3 regions of the Streptomyces sp. NPDC002884 genome follow, and region 2 is predicted to be linked to each of the others. Evidence: riboswitches for the same ligand, from Rfam matches in the RefSeq annotation. Region 2 holds a riboswitch; each other region holds the start of a gene.

Region 1 (7,143 bases), on a different contig from region 2:
TGAGGCAGAGCCCCTGCAGCACGGGGACGTCGAGCTCGGCGAGCGCGCCGATGTCCCAGGCCTCCTCGTCCCCGCCCGCCGAGGCCTGCGAGGCGTGCGTGCCGCCGGCGGCGAGGACGGTGGCGACGAGGGTGTCGGTGCGCCCGAGGATCTCGTACAGCCCCGGGTCCGCCCCGCGCAGCGAACCGCAGTACACGGGCAGGGCGTTGGCGCCCCGCGCCTCGACGGCGTCGCACAGCGTGTCCACGAAGGCGGTGTTGCCGCTCAGCTCGTGCGCCCGGTAGAAGAGCACCCCGATGGTCGGCCGCCCCTCGACGAAGGCACGCTCGCCGTGGACGCCGTACTCGGGCATCTTCTGCGGCTCGACGAACCCCTCACCGGTCAGCAGCACGGTGTCGGAGAGGAACCGGGCCAGCTCGGTCAGGTTGTCCGGGCCGCCCTCGACGAGATAGCGCAGCGCCTCCGCCACCACACCGGCCGGCACCGACGACTCGGCCATCAACTCCGCGTCGGGCACGGCCTCGCCGCCCAGCAGCACGGTCGGCACACCGGACGCCCTGAGCGCGGCGAGCCCGTCCTCCCAGGCACGCTTCCCGCCGAGCAGCCGGACGACCGCGATGTCGGCGCCGTCGAGGAGCGCGGGGAGTTCCCCGGCGACGTCCACCCGGGTCGGGTTGCCGATCCGGTACGAGGCACCGGAGGCGGCCCGGGCCGCCAGCAGATCGGTGTCGGCGGTCGACAACAACAACACTGTGCTCATGCGGGCGCTCCCGGTGGAATGAAAGGCAGTCCTTGCGGCGCGCCCGACTCGATGAGCCGCCAGAGCGCGTCGGTGTCCGCGTGCTGTTCGATCAGGTCGCCGAGCCGGTCGAGCTGCTCCTCGCGCAGCCCGGCGAACGAGGTGTCGGCGGCGGGCACGAAACGACGGCCCGCGGCGGCCGCCACCTCGCGCAGGAAGGCCCGCCGGAATCCGTCGGACTCCAGTGAGCCGTGCCAGTGCGTGCCCCAGGTCTGGCCGACCCGGCAGCCGTCGAGGCCGTTCCCCTCGTCATCGGAGAAGAACGGCTCCCCGCCGGTGACGTCGGCGACCCCGTGATGGATCTCGTACCCCTCGACCCGCTCGCCGAGGGCTCTTCCGGCCGGCCGGGTGAGGGTCTTCTCGCGGGCGAACCGCACCCGGACGGGAAGGACTCCGAGCCCCTCCACCCGCCCGAGCCGGCTCTCCACCTCGTCCTCGATGTGTTCGCCGAGGATCTGGAAACCGCCGCAGACACCGAGGACGGGCCGCTGCTCGGCGACCCGGCGGAGGACGGCCTGCGCGAGCCCCCGCTCCCGCAGCCACTCCAGGGCGCGCACGGTCCCCCGGGTCCCCGGAATCACCACCAGGTCGGCGTCGGCCAGCTCCTCGGGCCGGTCCACGAACCGCACGACGACGCCGGGTTCGGCGGCCAGCGCGTCCACGTCCGTGAAGTTGGACATGAGGGGGACGGCGCACACGGCGACCCGCAGCACGTCCTCGCCGACGGGCGGGGCGGTGTTCGACTCCCGCACGGTTCCCCGCAGCGAGACCCTCAGCCCGTCCTCCTCGTCGATCCCGAGCCCGTGCCGGAACGGCAGCACGCCGTACGTCCGCCGCCCGGTGAGCCCGTGCAGCATGTCCAGGCCCGGCTCCAGCAGGGAGACGTCCCCCCGGAACTTGTTGACCAGGAACCCGGCGACCAGCTCCTGGTCCTTCGGCGAGAGCAGGGCGACGGTGCCGAAGAAGGAGGCGAAGACACCGCCGCGGTCGATGTCGCCGACGACGAGCACGGGCAGCCGCGCGCCCCGCGCGATCCCCATGTTCACGATGTCGGTCCGCCGCAGATTGATCTCGGCCGGACTGCCCGCCCCCTCACAGATCACCGCGTCATACGTGCCCCGCAACTCGGCGAGGCAGTCGAGAACGGTTCCGAGGAGTTTCTGCTGCCGTCCCCCGTGATAGCCACGGGCACTCATCTCGCCCACCGGCTTGCCGAGCAGCACGACCTGGCTGCTCTGTTCACCGCCCGGCTTGAGCAGCACGGGGTTCATCAGCGCGGTCGGCTCCACCCGGCAGGCCTGGGCCTGCATGGCCTGGGCCCGCCCGATCTCGGCGCCCTCCGTCGTCACGAACGAGTTGAGGGACATGTTCTGTGCCTTGAAGGGCGCGACCTTCACCCCCTGCCGCACCAGCCACCGGCAGATCCCGGCCGTGACGACGCTCTTGCCGGCGTCGGAGGTGGTGCCGGCGACGAGGAGTCCCCCGCTCATGAAGTACGCCCCTTCGGCCGGTTGCTCCGGTTGCTCTGGTTCCTCGCGACGAAGCTCGTGGCGACGGCGCGCGCGGCGACGGTCACGCCGAGCGCGAGCAGACCGACGCGGCGGGAGAGCCACGCGGCACGTTCGATGTCCCGGGCGACGACGGGCCGCCCGGCCGCGCCGTTCAGCACGGGCCGGTGCTCGACCCGCCCGGCGTACGACAGGGTGCCGCCCAGCCGCACCCCGAGGGCGCCCGCGAACGAGGCCTCCACCGGACCGGCGTTGGGGCTCGGATGCTTGCGGGCGTCGGCCCGCCAGGCCCGCAGGGCGCCCCGGGGATCGTCCCCCGCGACGGCGGCGAGCGCGGCGGTCAGCCGGGCTCCCGGCCAGCCGGCGACGTCGTCGAGGCGCGCGGCGGCCCAGCCGTACCGCAGATACCTCGGCGACCGGTGACCGACCATGGCGTCCAGGGTGTTGACGGCCCGGAACCCGACCAGGCCCGGCACCCCGCCCACGGCACCCCACACCAGTGCCCCCACGACGGCGTCGGAGGTGTTCTCGGCGACGGACTCCACGACGGCCCGGGCGATCCCGTCGGCGTCCAGCGCGTGCGGATCCCGCCCGCACAGATGCGGCAGCCGCTCCCGGGCGGCCTCGATGTCCCCCGCTTCGAGCGCCCGCCCGATGACCCGGGCCTCCCGGACCAGGGAACTGCCCCCGATCACGGCCCAGGTGGCGGCGGAGACCAGAGCGACGGAAGCGGCGGGGGAACGGCGTACGGCCTGTTCGGCGACGGCTCCCAGGGCCACGACCCCGCCCGCGCACACGACGGCGTGGAGGGCGCCCTGTCCCCGGTGGTCCCGCCACAGCAGTCGCTCGACGGCACCGGCGGCCCGCCCGAACGCGGCGACCGGATGCCCTCGGCGCGGATCGCCGAGCAGCAGGTCGCCCAGAAGGCCGGTGGCGGCGCCGTACGCGTAGAGGCGATCGGCACGCATCGGCTCAGCCGGCCGTGGGGTCGGGGAGCGACCTGGTGGTGTACCTCAACGGCCGAGCGAGCATGGCGATATGTCCTCACTCAGGGTGTCCACGCCCTGGTTCGACGAGACCGGCGGCGAGAGTTCCTGGCTCCCGGGGGTTTCTACCCCGGTGACAGTGGCGGGACCGCGCCGGATTCACACCGGCTTCCTCTTCTGCCGCCGTACATGGCTCGGGCAGTCCACCACGGCCCGCAAGACCCGTCAACTTGCTGTTGACCTGCGAGGCTGGAGTGTGCAGAACCCCACACAGGACCGGTCGGCGTGGCCACGAACGCCGAGGGGTGCGGGACGGTGATCCGTCCCGCACCCCTCGGGTGTTCGGATGGTGCGTCAGGCGACGATCAGTGAGATCCCGTACGCCACCGCCGCCGCGCAGGCCGCGAAGCAGGCGTACGCGCCGGTCACCGCGAGGGTGGCCGAGTCGCCCTGCGCCGTGGCGCGTTCCTGCCGCGACAGGCCCATGATCCCGAGGGTGAACAGGGCGACGAGGCCTACGGTGATCACGAGGCTGACACCGAAGACGGAGCCCAGGGCTGCCCAGTCGATCTTCATGCTGCTTCTCTTCCTTCGTACCGGGTGCGCGGGCTCAGACGGCCGCGGCCGGGGGAGCGGCGGGGGTCGCGGGCTCTGTGGCCGGGGCGGGGATCGTGGCCGTCAGGTCCGTCGTGCGGCCGGCCGTGAGGTCCTCGGCCAGGGTGCCCGTGGGCGGCGGGGTGACGGCGGCGATCGCCGTCGTGACGACGCCCGCGGGCTCCTCGGGCTCGTTGACGTTCGAGGCGTCGACGACCTCGCGCCGGGAGACCTTCCAGATGGCCGCGCTGGAGGCGATCAGGAAGACCGCCACGAGGGCCGTGCCCCAGTCGCCCAGACCGGTGACGGCCTCGGCGAGCGCGCCCACCAGGGCCGCGGCCGGGAGCGTCAGGCCCCATGCGACGAACATCCGGGTCGCCGTCGACCAGCGGACCACCCCGCCCTTGCGGCCCAGTCCGGCGCCCATCACGGCACCGGAGACCGAGTGGGTGGTGGAGAGGGAGAAGCCGAGGTGCGAGGAGGCCAGGATGACCGTGGCCGCGCTGGTCTGGGCGGCGAAGCCCTGCTGCGGCTGGAGGTCGGTCAGGCCCTTGCCCATGGTGCGGATGATCCGCCAGCCGCCGAGGTAGGTGCCGAGCGCGATGGCCAGGCCGGCGGAGAGGATGACCCAGGTGGGCGGGTCGGAGTCGGGGGCCACGGCACCGCCGGCCACCAGGGCCAGGGTGATGATGCCCATCGTCTTCTGCGCGTCGTTGGTGCCGTGGGCGAGGGAGACCAGGCCGGCCGAGGCGATCTGGCCCGCGCGGTAGCCCTTGGCCGCGGCCTTGCCGTCGGCCTTCTTGCCGAGGGTGTAGGAGAGGCGGGTCGCGAGCATCGCGGCGACGCCCGCGACGATCGGGGCCGCGATCGCCGGGATCAGCACCTTGGTGACCAGGGCGTCACCGTGCACCGCGCCCATGCCGGCCGAGGCGATGGTGGCGCCGATCAGACCGCCCATCAGGGCGTGCGAGGAACTGGACGGCAGGCCTACCAGCCAGGTCAGCAGGTTCCAGAGGATCGCGCCGACCAGGGCGGCGAAGATGACCTCGGGACGGATGCCGGTCTCGTCGACGAGACCCTTGGAGATCGTGTTGGCGACCTCCACCGAGAGGAAAGCTCCCACAAGGTTGAGCGCGGCGGACATGGCCACCGCAACCTTGGGCTTGAGTGCACCGGTCGAGATGGTGGTGGCCATCGCGTTGGCGGTGTCGTGGAAACCGTTCGTGAAATCGAACGCGAGTGCGGTGACGACCACAATCGCGAGGATCAGCGAGAAGTTTTCCATTTACCCAGGCAATCGTTCGAAGTCATTGGCGCGTTGACCGTAAGCAATCTGGGTGAACGGAAGGTGAACTGAGCAGGGCTTCCGGGTGTCTGTGCAAGGGGGTCGGAGCGGCGGCCCGGCGCCGCGCGGGGGCAGGCCCCAAGCGCCGTACGGTCACCCGTCCTTGGCGAGCCCGCGCAGCTGCGTCTCGGAGCCGTTGAAGAGATTCTGGTCACCCGGCAGGCTGCCGCTGTCGGCGTACTGCCAGAAGGTCCACGTCGGCCATCCGGCGGGCAGCGTTCCGGCGTCCGACGCCCGGTGACGGGCTATCCACAGGGGGTGATCCGCGGCGAAGGCGCCGCTGCCGCCCGTGCAGAGATTCCACCAGTGGGTCGTCGTGTAGATCACCGGGCGACGGCCGGTGAGCCGGTGCACCTCGTCGCTGAAGGCCCTGATCCAGGCGACCATCGCGGCCTCGGTCAGGCCGTAGCACCGGCGCCCCCGGTCGTAGGGGTTGTACTCGACGTCGAGGGCGGGCGGCAGGGTCCGGCCGTCGGCGCTCCAGCCGCCGCCGTTGTGTACGAAATGGGCGGCCTGCTCCGTGCCCGAGCCCTTGTCCGGCAGGGCGAAGTGGTAGGCGCCGCGCAACAGCCCGGCGGCGCCGGCCCCGGCGTACTGCGCCTCGAAGTAGGGATTGCGGTAGGCGGTGGACTCGGTCGCCTTGACGTAGACGAATCTCGCCCCCGCGGCCTTCGCCCCGGCCCAGTCGACGGCCTTCTGGTGGGACGAGACGTCGTGCCCCTTCGGCGGCTCGGCCGCGTGGACGGGCGTCTGCGCGAGCACGGTGCCCGCCGCGGCGAGCGCCGCGGCGCAGGCCGCCCGGACGCGGCCGCGGCGACGCGGTGACGGAGTGTGGGCGCGGGCCATGATTCCCCCCGGAACGACGGCGTGCGGACGAGCCGTCCAGAGGCTAGGGGAAGCTCCGCGGGCATCGGTGGACGACGGTCGATATCCAGTCGATATCCGGCCGATCACCTCAAGGAGGTGATGTATACCGATATGCGATCTTTCGGAGGGGCGGATTCCGGCCTACCGTGTCCGCGCCCGGCGGCGGCCTCCGACGGCTCCTGGCAGGATCGCGGCATGGCTGAGCAGCGACGCGAGCAGGGGGACGCCCGGGACCACCGGGACGGCGTGCAGGACGGGGCGGAGGGGCGGGGGAGACACGCCGTCCTCGAGGAGGCGCGGGCTTGGGAGGCGCTCGTCACGGCGGCCCGCCGCACCGTGACCGACGGGCTGGTCGTCGGCACTTCCGGCAACGTCTCCGTACGCGTCGGCGACACCGTGCTGGTCACGCCGTCGGGCGTGCCCTACGAGCGGCTCACCCCCGACGACGTCACGGGCGTCGACCTCGCCGGCCGGCAGGTGCTCGGCACCCTGCGCCCGACGAGCGAGCTGCCCATGCACCTCGCCGTCTACCGCACCACGGACGCCGGGGCGGTCGTCCACACCCACGCCGTGCACGCGACCGCCGTCTCGACCCTCGTCACCGAGCTGCCCCGCGTCCACTACATGGCGGGCGCGCTCGGCGGACCCGTCCGGGTCGCCGCCTATGCGACCTACGGCACCGAGGAGTTGGCCGAGAACATGCTCCGCGCCCTCGTCGACCGCAGCGGCTGTCTCCTCCAGAACCACGGCACCCTCACCCACGGCGCCACCCTCGACCAGGCCTACGACCGCACGGCCCAGCTGGAGTGGATGTGCCGCCTGTGGCTGACGGCCTCCTCCGTTCCCGGCCTGAAACCGGCGCTCCTGACGGAGGGGCAGGTCGCGGAGGCGGGCGAGCGACTGCGCGGGTACGGGCAGCGGGAGTGACCGGCCGTCCCCCGACCGGCTCCACCACTGGCCGGGAGTGAGGCGGGCCAGGACACTGGACGGGTGCGCACTGTCACAGCGACGGCCGCCGCCGTCACCGCAGCCCTGGCCGCCGGC
Region 2 (7,143 bases):
GCCAGGGGATCCGAGGGCCAGGGGATCCGAGGGCCAGGGGATCCGGGAGATCGCGAGATCCGGGGGAGCACGGGGGATGAGGGCCGATGAATCATGCGACTGAGGCGTTCGAGCCACTGCAGGCGGACGATCCGCCCCTGGTGGCCGGCTACCGTCTCGCCGCCCGGCTCGGCGCGGGCGGCATGGGCCGGGTCTACCTGTCGCACACGCAGGGCGGCCGCCCGCTGGCGATCAAGGTGGTACGCCCGGAGCTGGCCGACGACCCCGCCTTCCGGCGGCGGTTCCGCAGGGAGATCAAGGCCGCCCGGCGGGTCCGCGGCGCCTACACCGCCGAGCTGATCGACGCCGACGCGGACGGCGTACCGCCCTGGCTGGCCACGCTGTACGTGCCCGGGCCCTCGCTGGCGGAGGCCGTCGCCCGGCGCGGGCCGCTGCCGGTGCCCGCCGTGCTGTGGCTGATGGCGGGGGTGGCGGAGGCGCTCCAGGCGATCCACGGTGCGGGCATCGTGCACCGGGACCTGAAGCCGTCGAACGTGCTGCTGGCCGCCGACGGACCGCGCGTGATCGACTTCGGCATCTCGCTGGCCTCCGACATCACCTCGAACACCGCCACCGGCCTCGCCGTCGGCACACCGCAGTTCATGGCCCCCGAGCAGGCGACCGCGGGCGCGGTCACCGCGGCGACCGATGTGTTCGCGCTCGGCCAGACGGCGGCGTTCGCGGCCCTGGGCGAGCCGCTGTACGGGGACGGCCCCTCGGTCAGCGTGCTGTACCGGATCGTGCACTCGGACCCCGACCTGTCGCTGCTGCCCGAAGCGCTCCGTCCGCTGATCGCCCGGTGTCTCGCCGCCGATCCGGAGGAGCGGGCCACCCCGGCGGAGGTCGTCGAGTGGTGCCGGCGACGTCTGGACGGGGACGCGGCCGACGGCGCCGGTCCGTCCGTCTGGCGGGAGGTCACCGGGCCGGAGGTGACGGTCCCGTCTCCGGTTCCCGATCCCACCCCGGTGCACACGCTGCCCTTGATCCCGCGGCCCTCGCACAGGACGCCGCAGCACGACACGCCCCGACACGTTGTGCCCACCGACGCGATGGCCCCGCACGCGATGCCCTTGATCGCGCCGGTGCGGTCGCAGCTCACGCGGCCGGACGGGCGGCCGGCCCGGCGTCGGCGCACCGCGCTGGTCACGGCCGCCGCCGTCACCGCGGGCGCGCTGGTGCTGACCGGTCTGACATGGACGGTCGTGGAGGCGGCGGACCGACTCCGCCACCGGGACGACACGACCGGGGCCTCCTCGACGCCCGGCCCTTCCGGGTCCGCGGGGTCGTCGGCGTCCGCGTCCGCGTCGACGGCCGCGCCGGACTCGGTGGCCGGTGACCGGACATCGCAGGGGTCGGGCTCCTCCCCGACCGTGCCCAAGACGCCGCAGGCCACCGCCTATCCCCTTCAGTGGCTGGACGCGAAGACCTCACTGGACATCAGGGAGCCGGTCCGGCGCGAGGACAGCAAGGGGGACATCCGCTTCACCTGCGAGACGACCGGCTGCGCGCTGGAGAGCGACACCAGCGTGCTCAACATGGTGTTCGGCGACCCCGGCGGCGGCCTCGACGCGTGCCGCATCGTCCTCACCGGCGTCAAGAGCCACCGGCTTCCCCTCGCCGCGGCGGCGGCCGGCAGCGAGATCTGCGTCAAGCACCCCTCCGGGGACATCGCGCTGCTCGTGATCCAGGTGAAGTCGACCGCGCTGCCGGACATCGCCTTCGTGACCGCGGACATGACGGTATGGCGGGCTGCCTAGTCAGCGGCCCGCCGACGCCCTGATCAACTCGGCGGCCGGTACGAGGAGTCGCGTCTCCTCGCGGCTCATCGTCGGGTTGGCCGCACGTCTGCGCAGGGCCTCCGCCAGGCCTTCCTCGGTGAGGTCGCGGGGGTCGGCGAGCAGGGCGGTCAGCATCGCCCGGGCCGGGTCGGCGATCGGCTGGGCGGAGACGGCCACCTGGGCGAGGATCACCGCGGACATGCCCCAGTCGAGCCCCGGGCGGCCTTCCTCCGCGTTGGCCCAGTCGATGACCCGGGGGCCGTCGGGCGTGAGGATCACGTTGTCCGGGTGGAGGTCCAGGTGCAGTACGCGGGCGTCGGCCGAGACCCGGCCCGGCAGGGCGTGCAGCTCACGCAGCAGCCGGGCGAGGACGGCCCCCGCCTCCTCGGGGCCCAGCGTCCCCGCCGCGAACGCGTGGAGCATCGTCGGCCCGTCCAGCCGTTCCATCACCAGGTCGGCGCGTGAGCCGGAGGGCCGTACGGCGGGCACGGGGTAGCCGTGCCGGCGCACGTGTGTCATCACCGCCGCGAGGGCGGCCGAGTCCTCCCGGCCCTCCCGGTCGCGGCGCAGCACCCACGCCTCGTCGATCTCGTACACGTCGGCCGTGCGGCCCGAGCCGAGCAGCCGGCCCGGCAGCCCACGCCACGGCCCACCCGGCACCCCACCCGGCGCCCTCCCCGTATGCGTCATGGTCAGAACATATCGGGAGCTCGAGCCCCGCCCCGGGCGCTTTCACAGCCGCCCCTCAGGCGCCCGGCTACCTGCCGGTAGAGTGGCCGCGTCGTCATCACGCCCGTACAGGGGAAAGCCGGTGCAATTCCGGCGCTGACCCGCAACCGTGACAGCCGGATCGCCCGGTACGGACGTGACCGGCTCACGTGCGTCGGCAGCCCCGCCGTCGCACGGCACCGTCGAGGTATACGGAGCCGAGCCGCCGGGATGTCCCGTGCTGCCCGGCTGCGTGACCTCACCGACCGGGAGAGGCACCCGCCGATCATGAACATCCGCCGCAGCGCCGCCGCTCTGGCCGCCGCCACCGTCGTGCTGGGTGCCGCCGTCCCCGCCGTCGCCGCCACCCCGTCCCCCACCCCGTCGGTGGCGATACCCGACGGGCTGTACGGGACCGCCGACCCGACGTACGACGGCGTCTGGCGCCAGTCGCTGGCCCTGCTCGCGCAGCGGACCACGGGCGTCACCCCCGCCGACCGGGCCGTGGCCTGGCTGACCGGACAGCAGTGCGCCAACGGCGCCTTCGCCGCGTACCGCGCGGACACCGCCAAGGCGTGCGACGCCAAGCTGATGGTCGACACCAACAGCACGGCGGCTGCCGTCCAGGCGCTGGCCGCGCTGGGCGGCCACCGCGCCGAGACCGAGAAGGCCGTCACCTGGCTGAAGTCGGTCCAGAACGCCGACGGCGGCTGGGGCTACACCCCCGGCGGCGCGAGCGACGCGAACTCGACCTCCGTCGTGGCGGGGGCGATGGCGGCGGCCGGGCAGCAGCCCTCGGAGGTGAAGAAGGCCGGCAAGTCGTCGTACGACGCTCTCGCCAAGCTCTCCATCCCGTGCGACAACGACGCCGAGGGCGGCGCGTTCGCGTACCAGCCGGACAAGAAGGGCGGCCTCGCGGCCAACGCCGACGCGACGGCGGCGGGTGTGCTCGGCGCCCTCGGCAAGGGGTTCGTGACGACGGCAGGCAAGACGTCGGCTGCCCCCGCCTGCGACTCCGCGGACGCGGCCAGCCCGAACGGACTCGCCCGCAACGGTGCGGAGTACCTCGCCGGAGCGGTCGTCGCCGACGGCTATCTGAAGTCCGCCCTCCCCGGCGCCGAGGACCAGCCCGACTACGGCAACACCGCCGACGCCGTCGTCGCCCTCGCCGCGCAGGGTGCGGTCGAGCAGGCGAAGAAGCCCCTCGCCTGGCTCGAGCAGAACTCCGCGGCCTGGGCGAAGCAGAGCGGCCCCGCCGCCTACGCCCAGCTCGTCTTCGCGGCCCACGCCACGGGCGCCGACCCCCACCGCTTCGGCGGCGCCGACCTGGTCGCCCAGCTCAACGCGACGGGCCCGGCCCCGCAGGCCGCGACGAAGGCCACCGGGGCCGACACCGACGCCGACGCCGACGCCGACAAGAAGGACGACTCGGATTCCGGTTACGGCGTCTGGTGGATCGTCGGCGTCTTCCTCGTCGCCGGCATCGGCATCGGCTTCCTGATCAGCGTCCGCGGCAGGAAGCGGCAGCCGTGACGCGCCGGTGGGCCACCCTCGTCCTCGCCGCGCTGCTGCTGTCCCTGACCGGCACGGTCCCGTCGGCCCAGGCCGCCGGCTACCGCTACTGGTCGTTCTGGGACCGCTCCGGCGACGGCTGGACGTACGCCACCCAGGGCCCGTCCACCGCCCGCCCCGCCGACGGCGACGTCCAGGGCTTCCGGTTCGCGGTGAGCGCGGACTCCCAGGACGCGTCGCAGCCGCGCGGCGCGGCCTCCTTCGCGGCGATCTGCGCGAAGACGCCCGCGCGGGACGACACGAAGCGGGTGGCCCTGGTCATCGACTTCGGCACGGCGGCCGACGCCCCGAGCGGCGAGACCCCGCCGTCGCCGCGCACGGCCTGCGCCCGGGTCTCGCCCGACGCGACGACGGCCGAGGCGCTCGCCTCGGTCGCCGAACCCCTGCGCTACGACACGAACGCCCTGCTGTGCGCGATCACCGGGTATCCGCGGACGGGCTGCGGCGAGCAGGTGTCCGGACAGGCGCCGGGAACGGACGAGCCGACGTCCACCGCGCGGCCGGACACGACGAAGGAGACGGAGGGGAAGGCAGCCGAGGAAGCGGGCGGCGGGCCGTCCGTGGGCCTGTACGCAGGTGCGGCGGCGGTGGCGGTACTGGGCGCGGCGGCGGTCTGGCAGGCCCGGCGGCGAGGATCCCGCCGGAATGGCTGACGGCAGCCCCCGGCGCGCCCCGCTCCACCCCGCCGCCTGGTGGCTGTGGGCCCTCGGTCTGGGCACCGCCGCCACCCGCACCACCAATCCGCTCCTGCTCGGTCTCCTCCTCGCCGTCTCCGCCTACGTCGTCACCACGTGCCGTCCCGACACCCCCTGGTCCCGCTCCTACTCCGCGTTCCTGAAGCTCGCCCTCGCCGTCCTCGTCATCCGGCTCGTCTTCGTCATCGCCCTGGGCTCCCCGATCCCGGGCACGCGGGTGCTCGTCACGCTCCCCGAAGTCCCGCTCCCCGACTGGGCGCAGGGCATCCGGCTGGGTGGCGCGGTCACGGCCGAGGGCCTGCTCTTCGCGTTCTACGACGGTCTGAAGCTGGCGGCGCTCCTCGTCTGCGTGGGTGCCGCCAACGCCCTGGCGAGCCCCTCCCGCCTCCTCAAGACGCTGCCCGGCGCCCTGTACGAGACGGGCGTGGCGGTGGTCGTGGCCCTCACCTTCGCCCCGAACCTCATCGCGGACGTCCACCGCCTGCGCGCCGCCCGCCGCCTCCGGGGCCGCCCCGACACGGGTCTGCGCGGGCTGCTCCAGGTGGGCCTGCCGGTCCTGGAGGGCGCTCTGGAGCGTTCCGTCGCCCTCGCCGCCGCGATGGACGCCCGCGGTTACGGCCGTACCGCCGACGTGCCCGCCCCCGTGCGCCGGACGACCGCCGCCCTCACCCTCGGCGGTCTGCTCGGCGTCTGCGCGGGAACGTACGGCCTGCTCACCGCGGCGGGCGGGAGCTACGGCCTCCCGGTGCTGTTCACCGGAGTCGTCGCGGCCCTCGCCGGGCTGCGGCTGGGCGGCCGGCGCTCACCGCGCACCCGCTACCGGCCGGACCGCTGGACCCCGCGGGCGTGTCTGACCGCCGCCTCCGGTGCCGCGGTGGCGGCCCTCCTCACCGTCGCCGCGTCCGCCGACCCGGCCGCGCTGCACCCCGGGGTGGTCCCGCTGACCGCTCCCGCCCTCCCCCTGTGGCCGGCGGCGGCCGTACTCCTCGGCCTGCTCCCCGCCTTCCTCGCCCCCGAAAGCCCACCGCCAGACCCAGCACATCCAGCAGATCCGGCAGATCCGGCAGATCCGGCAGATCCAACAGTCCGAGCAGTCCGAGCAGTGACCGAGGAGCCGTCGTGATCCGCTTCGAGAACGTCTCCGTGACGTACGACGGCGCCACCGAACCCACCATCCAGGACGTCGACCTGACCGTCCCCGAGGGCGAACTCGTGCTTCTGGCGGGGCCGTCGGGCGTGGGCAAGTCGACGCTCCTCGGCACGGTGTCCGGCCTCGTCCCGCACTTCACCGGCGGCACCCTGCGCGGCCGGGTAACGGTCGCCGGCCGCGACACCCGCACCCACAAGCCGCGCGAACTCGCCGACGTCGTGGGGACGGTGGGGCAGGACCCGCTCTCGCACTTCGTGACGGACACCGTCGAGGAGGAACTCGCCTACGGCATGGAGTCGTTGGGCCTCGCGCCGGAGGTGATGCGCCGCCGTGTCGAGGAGACCCTCGACCTGCTCGGCCTGGCCGCCCTGCGCGACCGGCCCATCGCCACCCTCTCCGGCGGCCAGCAGCAGCGGGTCGCGATCGGCTCGGTCCTCACCCCGCACCCGCGCGTCCTCGTCCTGGACGAGCCGACCTCCGCGCTCGACCCGGCGGCCGCCGAGGAGGTCCTCGCCGTCCTCCTCCGCCTCGTCCACGACCTCGGTACGACGGTGCTGCTGGCGGAGCACCGCCTGGAACGCGTCCTCCAGTACGCCGACCAGGTCGCCCTGCTGCCCGCCCCGGGCGCGGCCCCGCTCCTCGGTACCCCTGCGGACGTCATGGCCGTGTCCCCGGTGTTCCCGCCGGTGGTGGGCCTGGGCCGACTGGCGGACTGGTCCCCTCTCCCCCTGACCGTGCGGGACGCCCGCCGCCGCGCCGGTGACCTGCGGGAACGGCTTGCGGGACAGTCCGGTCGACGGACAGCCGACGCCGAGCCTCCGCCACCCGCCACACCCCTGCCCGGCGCGGGGCCCGCCGCATCCCTGCCCGGCCCGGGGCCCGCCGCACCCCTACCCGGCCCGGCACCCGCCGCGCCCCCGCCCGGCCGGCCCGCCGGGCCCCGGCAGCCGCCTCTCGCCACGGCCGCGGATGCCCCGGCCTCGCCCGGCCTCCCGCCCGGAGCGACGGCGCCCCCGGCGCTCACGCCCGGGCAGGACGCCCGGCGACACCCCGCCGGACGGGAACCGGACCGCTCGGGCCGCCCCCTTCCTCCGGCTCCCGAGCCGCCCCGACCGCGCTTCGCCGGCCTCCGCAGGAACCGCCGCCCGTCCGCCCCCACGACTCCCGCGGCCCCCGTCGAGGCCCGCTCCCTCTCCGTGCG
Region 3 (7,143 bases), on a different contig from region 2:
GCGGGCCGCGAGCCGCCAGCCGGGGCGGGGGAAGTGGCAGGTGTAGCCCTCGGGGTAACGCTCCAGGTAGTCCTGGTGCTCGGGCTCGGCCTCCCAGAAGGGGCCCACCGGCTCGACCTCGGTGACGGCCTTGCCCGGCCACAGTCCGGAGGCGTCCACGTCCGCGATGGTGTCCTCGGCGATCCGCTTCTGCTCGTCGTCCACGTAGTAGATCGCCGAGCGGTAGCTGAGGCCGATGTCGTTGCCCTGGCGGTTCTTGGTGCTCGGGTCGTGGATCTGGAAGAAGAACTCCAGGAGCGTGCGGAAGTCGGTCTTCTCGGGGTCGTAGAGGATCTCGATGGCCTCCGCGTGCGTGCCGTGGTTGCGGTACGTGGCGTTCGCTACGTCACCCCCGGAGTATCCGACCCGGGTCTCCGTCACACCCGGGAGCTTGCGGATCAAGTCCTGCATCCCCCAGAAGCATCCGCCCGCAAGTACGGCCCTCTGTGTCTGCGCTGCCATCTCAGCACCTTCCGTATCTCTCGCCTCGGCCACGTGCGCTGCTCGCTCGCACACCGTCGACGTCCCAGCCTCTGTGGATACAACAGCACGTGAGGGGCCTGAACAATTCCGTGCGGAGCCTCCGCGGCCGTAGTGGGTTTCCATGGGGAGGCGCAGTACATCGATTCGATGCGCATATCGAATCGATGTGAACCATGAGACGATGGCCCCATGCTGGAACTCGCGATACTGGGCTTCCTCGCCGAAGGCCCCCTCCCGGGTCATGAGCTGCGTCGCAAGGTCTCCCAGCTGATCGGGTACACGCGACCCGTCAGCGACGGCAGCCTCTATCCGGCCATCAACCGGCTCGCGAAAGCGGGACTCCTGGTGCGTCGGGCGGACCCCCGGGCCGGCGCCGGCCGCTTCCTGCTCAGCCTGACCGGGGCCGGACACGCCGACATGCTGGAGCGCCTGCGCACACCGGCAGACCACGAGATCACCGACTTCACCCGCTTCTTCACCCTCCTGGCCTTCCTGTCCAAGCTCCCCGACGTGGCGGAACAGCACGCCGTGCTGCGGCGCCGTCTGGCCTTCCTGGAGGAACCGGCGAGCTTCTTCCACGACGGCGGGAAACCGCTGCGCGCCGAAGAGGTCGACGATCCGTACCGGCGCGGCGTACTGCTCACCGCCCGCGCCGTCAGCCGCACCGAGCGTGCCTGGCTGCGGGAGGTCCTCGGCGAGGAGCCGCTCGAGAGCGGTCCCGCCTCCCCCGGCGACTCCGCCCGCCCCGGCGCCCGAACGACTACGGGAGATTCCACATGATCGCGTCCTGGTACGACGGACAGGGACCGGCCGCCGACGTCCTGCGGGGAGGCGAGCTGCCCGACCCCCGGCCCGGCCCCGGCGAGGTCCGCGTCCGCGTGACCGTCTCCGGCGTCAACCCGGGCGACACCAAGAAGCGGGGTGGCTGGCTCGGCTCCTCGATGCCCTACCCCCGGGTGATCCCGCACAGTGACGCCGCCGGAGTCGTCGACGCCGTCGGAAGCGGGGTCGACGCCCGCCGCGTGGGGCAGCGGGTCTGGGTGTACGGCGCCCAGTCCTACCGGGCCTTCGGGACCGCCGCCCAGTACACCGTCGTACCCGATCAGCAGGCCGTCCCCCTGCCCGACCATCTCGGCGACGAACTGGGCGCGAGTCTGGGCATCCCCGGTATCACCGCACACCGCGCCGTCTTCGCCGACGGGCCGGTCGACGGGAGGATCGTGCTGGTGCACGGGGTGCTCGGCGGCGTCGGTTCGCTGGCCGCCCAGCTCGCCCACTGGGGCGGCGCCACCGTCATCGGCACGGTACGGCGCGGCGGTGACCTGGACCGGGTCGACCCGGCCGTCGTCCCGCACACCGTCGCCCTGGACTGCGGCGACCCCGCCTCGGCGATCCGCGCCCACGCGCCCGACGGTGTGCACCGGGTCGTCGAGGTGTCCCTGTCGGCCAACGCGGACCTGGACAACGCGGTCACCGCGCTCGACGCCGTCGTCGCCGCCTACGGAACCCATGCCGACCGCACCGAACTGCCTTTCTGGCCCCTGCTGTTCCACAACGTCACCCTGCGCCTGTTGGGCAGCGACGACTTCCCGGCCGCGGCGAAGCGGCAGGCCGCCCGCGATCTCACGGCGGCGGCCGCGGTCGGTGCCCTCACCGTCGACATCGGAGACCGCTTCCCGCTGGCGGACATCGCCGAGGCGCACGACCGGGTGGACGCGGGCGGTCGCGGCCGGGTGCTGGTCACCGTCCCCGGCTGACCGGAGCGGCAGCGGTCCTGCGGAACATCCGTGCCGAGGAAGGCAATCCGTACCGCGGAAGGCACCACCGCCGCGGTAGGTGCCGGTACCGCCGTAGGTGCCGGTCAGGCACTAGTACTGCGGTACCGGTCGCCGCGCGCGGATTCGGTCCCGCAGGAGGCGGGAACGGCGAAAACCCGCCCCTAGCTTGAGATCGAGGGCCGATCGGGCCCCCTCGCAGGTAACGATCTCTTCTTCCGGTGGGAGTAATCCGTGGCCACCTTCCTCTATCGACTGGGACGGCTCGCCTTCCGGCGACGACGCATCGTCCTGATGCTGTGGATCGCCGTGCCGGCCGCCGTCGGTATCGGCGCCATGAGTTCCACCGGCTCCACCTCGGACAGCTTCACGCTGCCCGGCACCCAGTCCCAGAAAGCCATCGACCTGCTGGACAAGGAGTTCCCGCAGGCCTCCGCCGCCGGCGCCACCGCCCGGGTCGTCTTCGAGGCCCCCGCCGGCCGGAAGCTGAACTCCGGGGCCGACAGGTCCGAGATCGAGTCCCTGCTCGCCGAGTTGAGGACCGCGCCGCAGGTGGCCGGCGTCTCCGACCCGTTCTCCGCCGGCCTGGTCAGCAAGGACGGCGGCATCGCCTACACGCAGGTGACCTACGAGGTCGCCAAGTCCGACGTCGGCGGTGCCGCGCACGACGCCCTGCACAAGGTCGCCGAGGAGGGCGAGAAGGCCGGACCGACGGTCAGCATGGGCGGTGACGCCGTCGAGGACAAGGCGGCGAGCAAGGCGGCCGAGCTCATCGGTCTCGCGGTGGCCGCGGTCGCCCTGGTGATCACCTTCGGTTCAAATCCCACATCGGCCGGATCCTCACCAAGATCGACGCCCGCGACCGCGTGCAGGCCGTGATCTTCGCCTACGACACCGGACTCGTACGGCCGGCGTGATCCGCTGCGGATCACCCGCCCGGACCGCCCGGCGGAACCCGGCACAGGGCCGCCGGCCTCGCCGACGTCAGCGGTGGCGGCGCGACCCTCTCCGGCCGCGCCGCTCGCTCCCCGGACCTACGCCGTGCGTCCCAGGCGGAAGCGGGGATGCGGCTCGGCGCGGCCGGTGGCGAGGTCGGCCGCCATCGCGCCGATGAGCGGCGCGAACTTCGCGCCGTGTCCGGAGCACGGGGAGACGACGACGAGCGGGCCGTGGCGGTCCAGCACGAAGTCCTCGTCCGGGGTGGTCGTGTAGAGGCAGGTCGCCTCGGCGACCGGGTCGGGCTCGAGACCCGGGAGGCGGTCGCGGACGAAGCCGCTCACCCGGGTCCGCGACGAGGGATCCACGACCTTGCTGCGGGTGCGGGCGGTGGCCGGGGTACCGCGGTCGTGCTCGGCGACCTTGACCGCCGGGAACGGGCCCCCGTCGCTCCCGGACGGCAGGCCGTAGAGGTGCAGCTCCCCGTCCCAGATCAGGGTCGGCCACATGACGGACGGGTCCCGCTGCCGGAAGTGGAAGACCTGCTGCTGGGTCACCCGCAGCGGTGGCAGGGCGACGGGCAGTCCGAGCTCGGGCAGCCACGCGCCGGCCGCGACCACCACCGTGTCGGCGACGATCTCGCGGCCGTCGTCGGTGTGCAGCCGCGCCTTCCCGCTCCCCCGGACGTCGATGCCGGTGACGCGGGTGCCGATGATCGCCCGCGCCCCGTGCTCGATCGCCCGCCGTACGCAGGCCCCGACGGTCTCGTCGGCGTGGACCACGCCCGCGTCGGGGTGGTGGAGCACCGGACCGGTGATGCGGATGTACGGCCAGCGCTCCGCGGCGGCTTCCGCGCCGAGGAGTTCGTGCGGCACTCCGGCCGCGGCGAGGAGACCGGCGATCACCTTCGGGTCGTGGTCCTCGCCCATGTCGAGCCCACCGGTCGTGCGCAGCAAGGGGGTCGAGCTGTCGTCCTCCAGCTCCCGCCACTGCTCGTACGCCTGTCCGGTCAGCCGTACGTAGAAGGGGTCGGCGTACGCCCTCCGGAAGATCCGTGAGCTCCCGTGCGAGCTGCCGTGCCGGTGGCCGACGTCGTACGCCTCGACGAGCGTGACCTCGTGGCCCCTGCGGGCCAGTTGCCAGGCGGTGGCCGCGCCCATGAGTCCGGCGCCGACTACGGCGATCACAGTCCCTCCCCGGGGATCCGGCCGGTGCCCACGAGCGGAACGCGGGCCATGCCGGCGGACTCGATCGTACGGGCGACCGGGTCCTCGGATGTCAGGAGGACCGGGACCCCCGACGCGACGGGGTCGGCGGCGAGCGGCGCGAACCGGCGGGGAGTGACGGCGAGGCCGGGGGCGGCTGCCGTGTACCGGCGGGAGTGACGGCGGGGCCGGAGGCAGTTGCCGTGTACCGGCGGCCGGTCGGATGTTCGTCCCGGCAGTTTCACCGGCCGCCGGTCCGGCGGGCTCGCGAACGCGGGAGGGCCCCCGGAACGGTTCCGTGGGCCCTCTCGTCGGGTCGTGATGCCGGTCAGGTCACTGCGGGGCGGCCACCGGCGTGCCCGCGGTCACCGTGGCGGGCTTGGGGTGCAGCAGCCGTTCGGCCAGTTCGCCGAAGACGAGGCCGAAGCCCGCCCAGAGCGTGAGCTGCATGGCGAGGGCGGACAGGCGGAACCGCCACAGCAGGGTCGCGGGGAAGTCGCTCGGCACCTCGTTGACGGTCGGCAGGAACTCGTAGGCCAGCCCGATGACGAGCACGAAGCCGAGGACGGCTGCGACGGTGGCGTTCCAGGTGCCCAGCCTCGGTGCGAGCCGCTTGCCCAGGATCACCGCGGCGACCGCGAGCAGCACGCCGAGCACCATCATCAGGAAGTACAGGGTGGTCCGCTTGCCGATGGTGTCGCCGTCGCCGACCGCGGGCGGATTGGCCGGGTACTTCAGGAACGGCACGACGTACACGGCGAGCAGGGCGGTCCCCGACAGCAGAAGGGCCGTGGCCCGCGGGGTGAACCGGCCGACGCGGCCGAGGGCGAAGCAGAAGGCGAGGGCGGCGATGCCGCCGAAGGCCACCCCGTAGATCAGCACGCCGGTGGCGAGGCCGGCGGTGGACTGGAGGCTGCGGGAGACGAGTTCCACCTCGTGGTGCTCGTGGCCCGCGGCATGGGACTCCTCGAAGCCGATCGCGCTGTCGACGTTCGGCTCACCGAGGAAGTAGGCGACGATCAGGGCGAGCACGCCGGCGCCGAGGCCGGCGAGCATGCCCCGCACGAGCAGGTTTCTTACCGTTGCGGAGTTCATGGGTGTGCTGGGGTTCCCCTCGGGTCAGTGGCAGGGGAAGCCGAGCAGGTGGCGGGCGTCGTGCACCCACTCGTGAACGTCCTCGCCGGAGACGACGGCGGTCGCGCCTTGCTCCGCGCCGACGAAGTAGAGCAGGACCAGCATCAGGACGCCGAAGAAGACGGCCCAGGGGGCGATGTCCTTCAGCGGCAACTTGGCGGGTACGACGGGCGTGCTGGTAGTCGGCTGGGCGACATGCTGCGCCATGGCAAGACCTCCTCTGGGAGTTCGCGTCCCATCTCGGTGGTGCACATGACGACGGCCACGGGTCTGACTCGCGGTGCGCCCCTTCGGGGTACACCGTCCACAGTGGCGCGACCGTGCCGGATTCTCACCGGCTTCCGTCTCGCCGTCGTCAAATATCAGAGCGACGGTACCGCGTGTCGGGCCGCTGGCCAATACCGCCCCACCTGGCGTGATTGCCCTCTCCACGGCCAAGTGGCCCGGATCACCGCCCCGGTTGCGGTCACCGGGCCGCCTCCGTGGCCATATCGGGCCCGGGAAGCCGGAGTTCACGCTCGCCGAGCGGGGTGAAGAAACGCTCCACATCGGCCGCCGTGACCTCGGCGAGAGTGGCCGGCGACCAACGCGGGTCGCGGTCCTTGTCGATGACCTGGGCCCTGATGCCCTCGACCAGGTCGGGCGTGGTCAGGGCCGCGCAGGAGACGCGGTACTCCTGCTCCAGCACCCGCTCCAGCACGCCGAGCCGCCCGGCGCGGCGCACGGCGGCCAGGGTGACCTTGAGCGCGGTGGGCGACTTGGCCAGCAGGGTCTCCGCGGTCTCCTTCGCCGCCGGGTCGCCGTGGGCGAACAGCCGTCGGACGATCTCCTCGACGGTGTCGGCCGCGCAGCAGCTGTCGATCCACGCCCGGTGGCCCGCCAGCTCCCCGGCCGGCAAGGGCCGTACATGACGGTCCAGGGCTGCCTGGACGGGCAGACCGGAGAGGTCGTCGACGAACCGACGGAGCGACACGGACGGTACGTAGTGGTCGGCGAGCCCGCACAGCACCGCGTCCCCGGCGCCGATCCGGGCGCCCGTCAGGGCGAGATGGGTGCCCAGTGCGCCCGGGGCGCGGGCGAGCAGGTGAGTGCCGCCGACGTCCGGCACGAAACCGATGCCGGTCTCGGGCATCGCGATCCTCGACCGCTCGGTGACCACCCGGACACCGCCGTGCGCGGAGACGCCGACCCCGCCGCCCATCACGATGCCGTCCATCACGGCGACGTAGGGCTTGGGGTAGCGGGCGATGCGGGCGTTGAGGCGGTACTCGTCGCGCCAGAAGGCGGCCGAGGCGGCGCCGTCGGCGTCGCGGGCGTCGTCGTGGACGGCGCGGATGTCGCCGCCCGCGCACAGCCCGCGCTCCCCCGCCCCGGAGATGACGACGGTCTCGACGGCCGGGTCGCGCTCCCACGCGCTCAGCGCGTCGTCGATCCGGCGCACCATCGTGTGGTTGAGGGCGTTGATGGCCCTCGGCCGGTTGAGCGTGATGTGGGCGGCTCGGCCGGCGGTGTGCAGCAGGACGGGATCCTCGATGTCGCTCATACGACGATCTTCTCCATGCCGTGCTCCC

Evidence for each region. Region 2 has a riboswitch for cobalamin ahead of ABT070_RS01765 (SCO2321 family membrane protein). Riboswitches for the same ligand answer to the same signal wherever they lie in the genome.
Region 1: it holds a riboswitch for cobalamin, as region 2 does, so the genes downstream of both, ABT070_RS27560 (cobalamin biosynthesis protein) here and ABT070_RS01765 (SCO2321 family membrane protein) in region 2, are expected to answer to the same signal.
Region 3: it holds a riboswitch for cobalamin, as region 2 does, so the genes downstream of both, ABT070_RS07985 (CbtB domain-containing protein) here and ABT070_RS01765 (SCO2321 family membrane protein) in region 2, are expected to answer to the same signal.

Annotation. Positions count from the first base shown of each region.
Region 1 is NZ_JBEOVB010000015.1:148,680-155,822, forward strand. Features, by position in the region: gene cobN (cobaltochelatase subunit CobN) at 1-760, opposite strand, end outside; gene ABT070_RS27555 (cobyric acid synthase) at 757-2,289, opposite strand; gene ABT070_RS27560 (cobalamin biosynthesis protein) at 2,286-3,275, opposite strand; cobalamin riboswitch at 3,374-3,526, opposite strand; gene ABT070_RS27565 (hypothetical protein) at 3,648-3,869, opposite strand; gene ABT070_RS27570 (inorganic phosphate transporter) at 3,904-5,172, opposite strand; gene ABT070_RS27575 (lysozyme) at 5,326-6,078, opposite strand; gene ABT070_RS27580 (class II aldolase/adducin family protein) at 6,295-7,026, shown strand; gene ABT070_RS27585 (alpha/beta hydrolase) at 7,090-7,143, shown strand, end outside.
Region 2 is NZ_JBEOVB010000001.1:392,874-400,016, forward strand. Features, by position in the region: gene ABT070_RS01755 (serine/threonine-protein kinase) at 87-1,796, shown strand; gene ABT070_RS01760 (phosphotransferase) at 1,797-2,507, opposite strand; adenosylcobalamin-variant (AdoCbl-variant) riboswitch at 2,610-2,681, shown strand; gene ABT070_RS01765 (SCO2321 family membrane protein) at 2,814-4,058, shown strand; gene ABT070_RS01770 (SCO2322 family protein) at 4,055-4,750, shown strand; gene ABT070_RS01775 (energy-coupling factor transporter transmembrane component T) at 4,743-5,915, shown strand; gene ABT070_RS01780 (ABC transporter ATP-binding protein) at 5,912-7,143, shown strand, end outside.
Region 3 is NZ_JBEOVB010000003.1:130,288-137,430, forward strand. Features, by position in the region: gene msrA (peptide-methionine (S)-S-oxide reductase MsrA) at 1-501, opposite strand, end outside; gene ABT070_RS07960 (PadR family transcriptional regulator) at 712-1,302, shown strand; gene ABT070_RS07965 (NADPH:quinone reductase) at 1,299-2,279, shown strand; partial or broken gene ABT070_RS07970 (MMPL family transporter) at 2,634-3,056, shown strand; partial or broken gene ABT070_RS46250 (DNA-binding response regulator) at 3,116-3,214, shown strand; gene solA (N-methyl-L-tryptophan oxidase) at 3,332-4,420, opposite strand; gene ABT070_RS07980 (CbtA family protein) at 4,772-5,533, opposite strand; gene ABT070_RS07985 (CbtB domain-containing protein) at 5,558-5,779, opposite strand; cobalamin riboswitch at 5,815-5,968, opposite strand; gene ABT070_RS07990 (enoyl-CoA hydratase/isomerase family protein) at 6,039-7,115, opposite strand.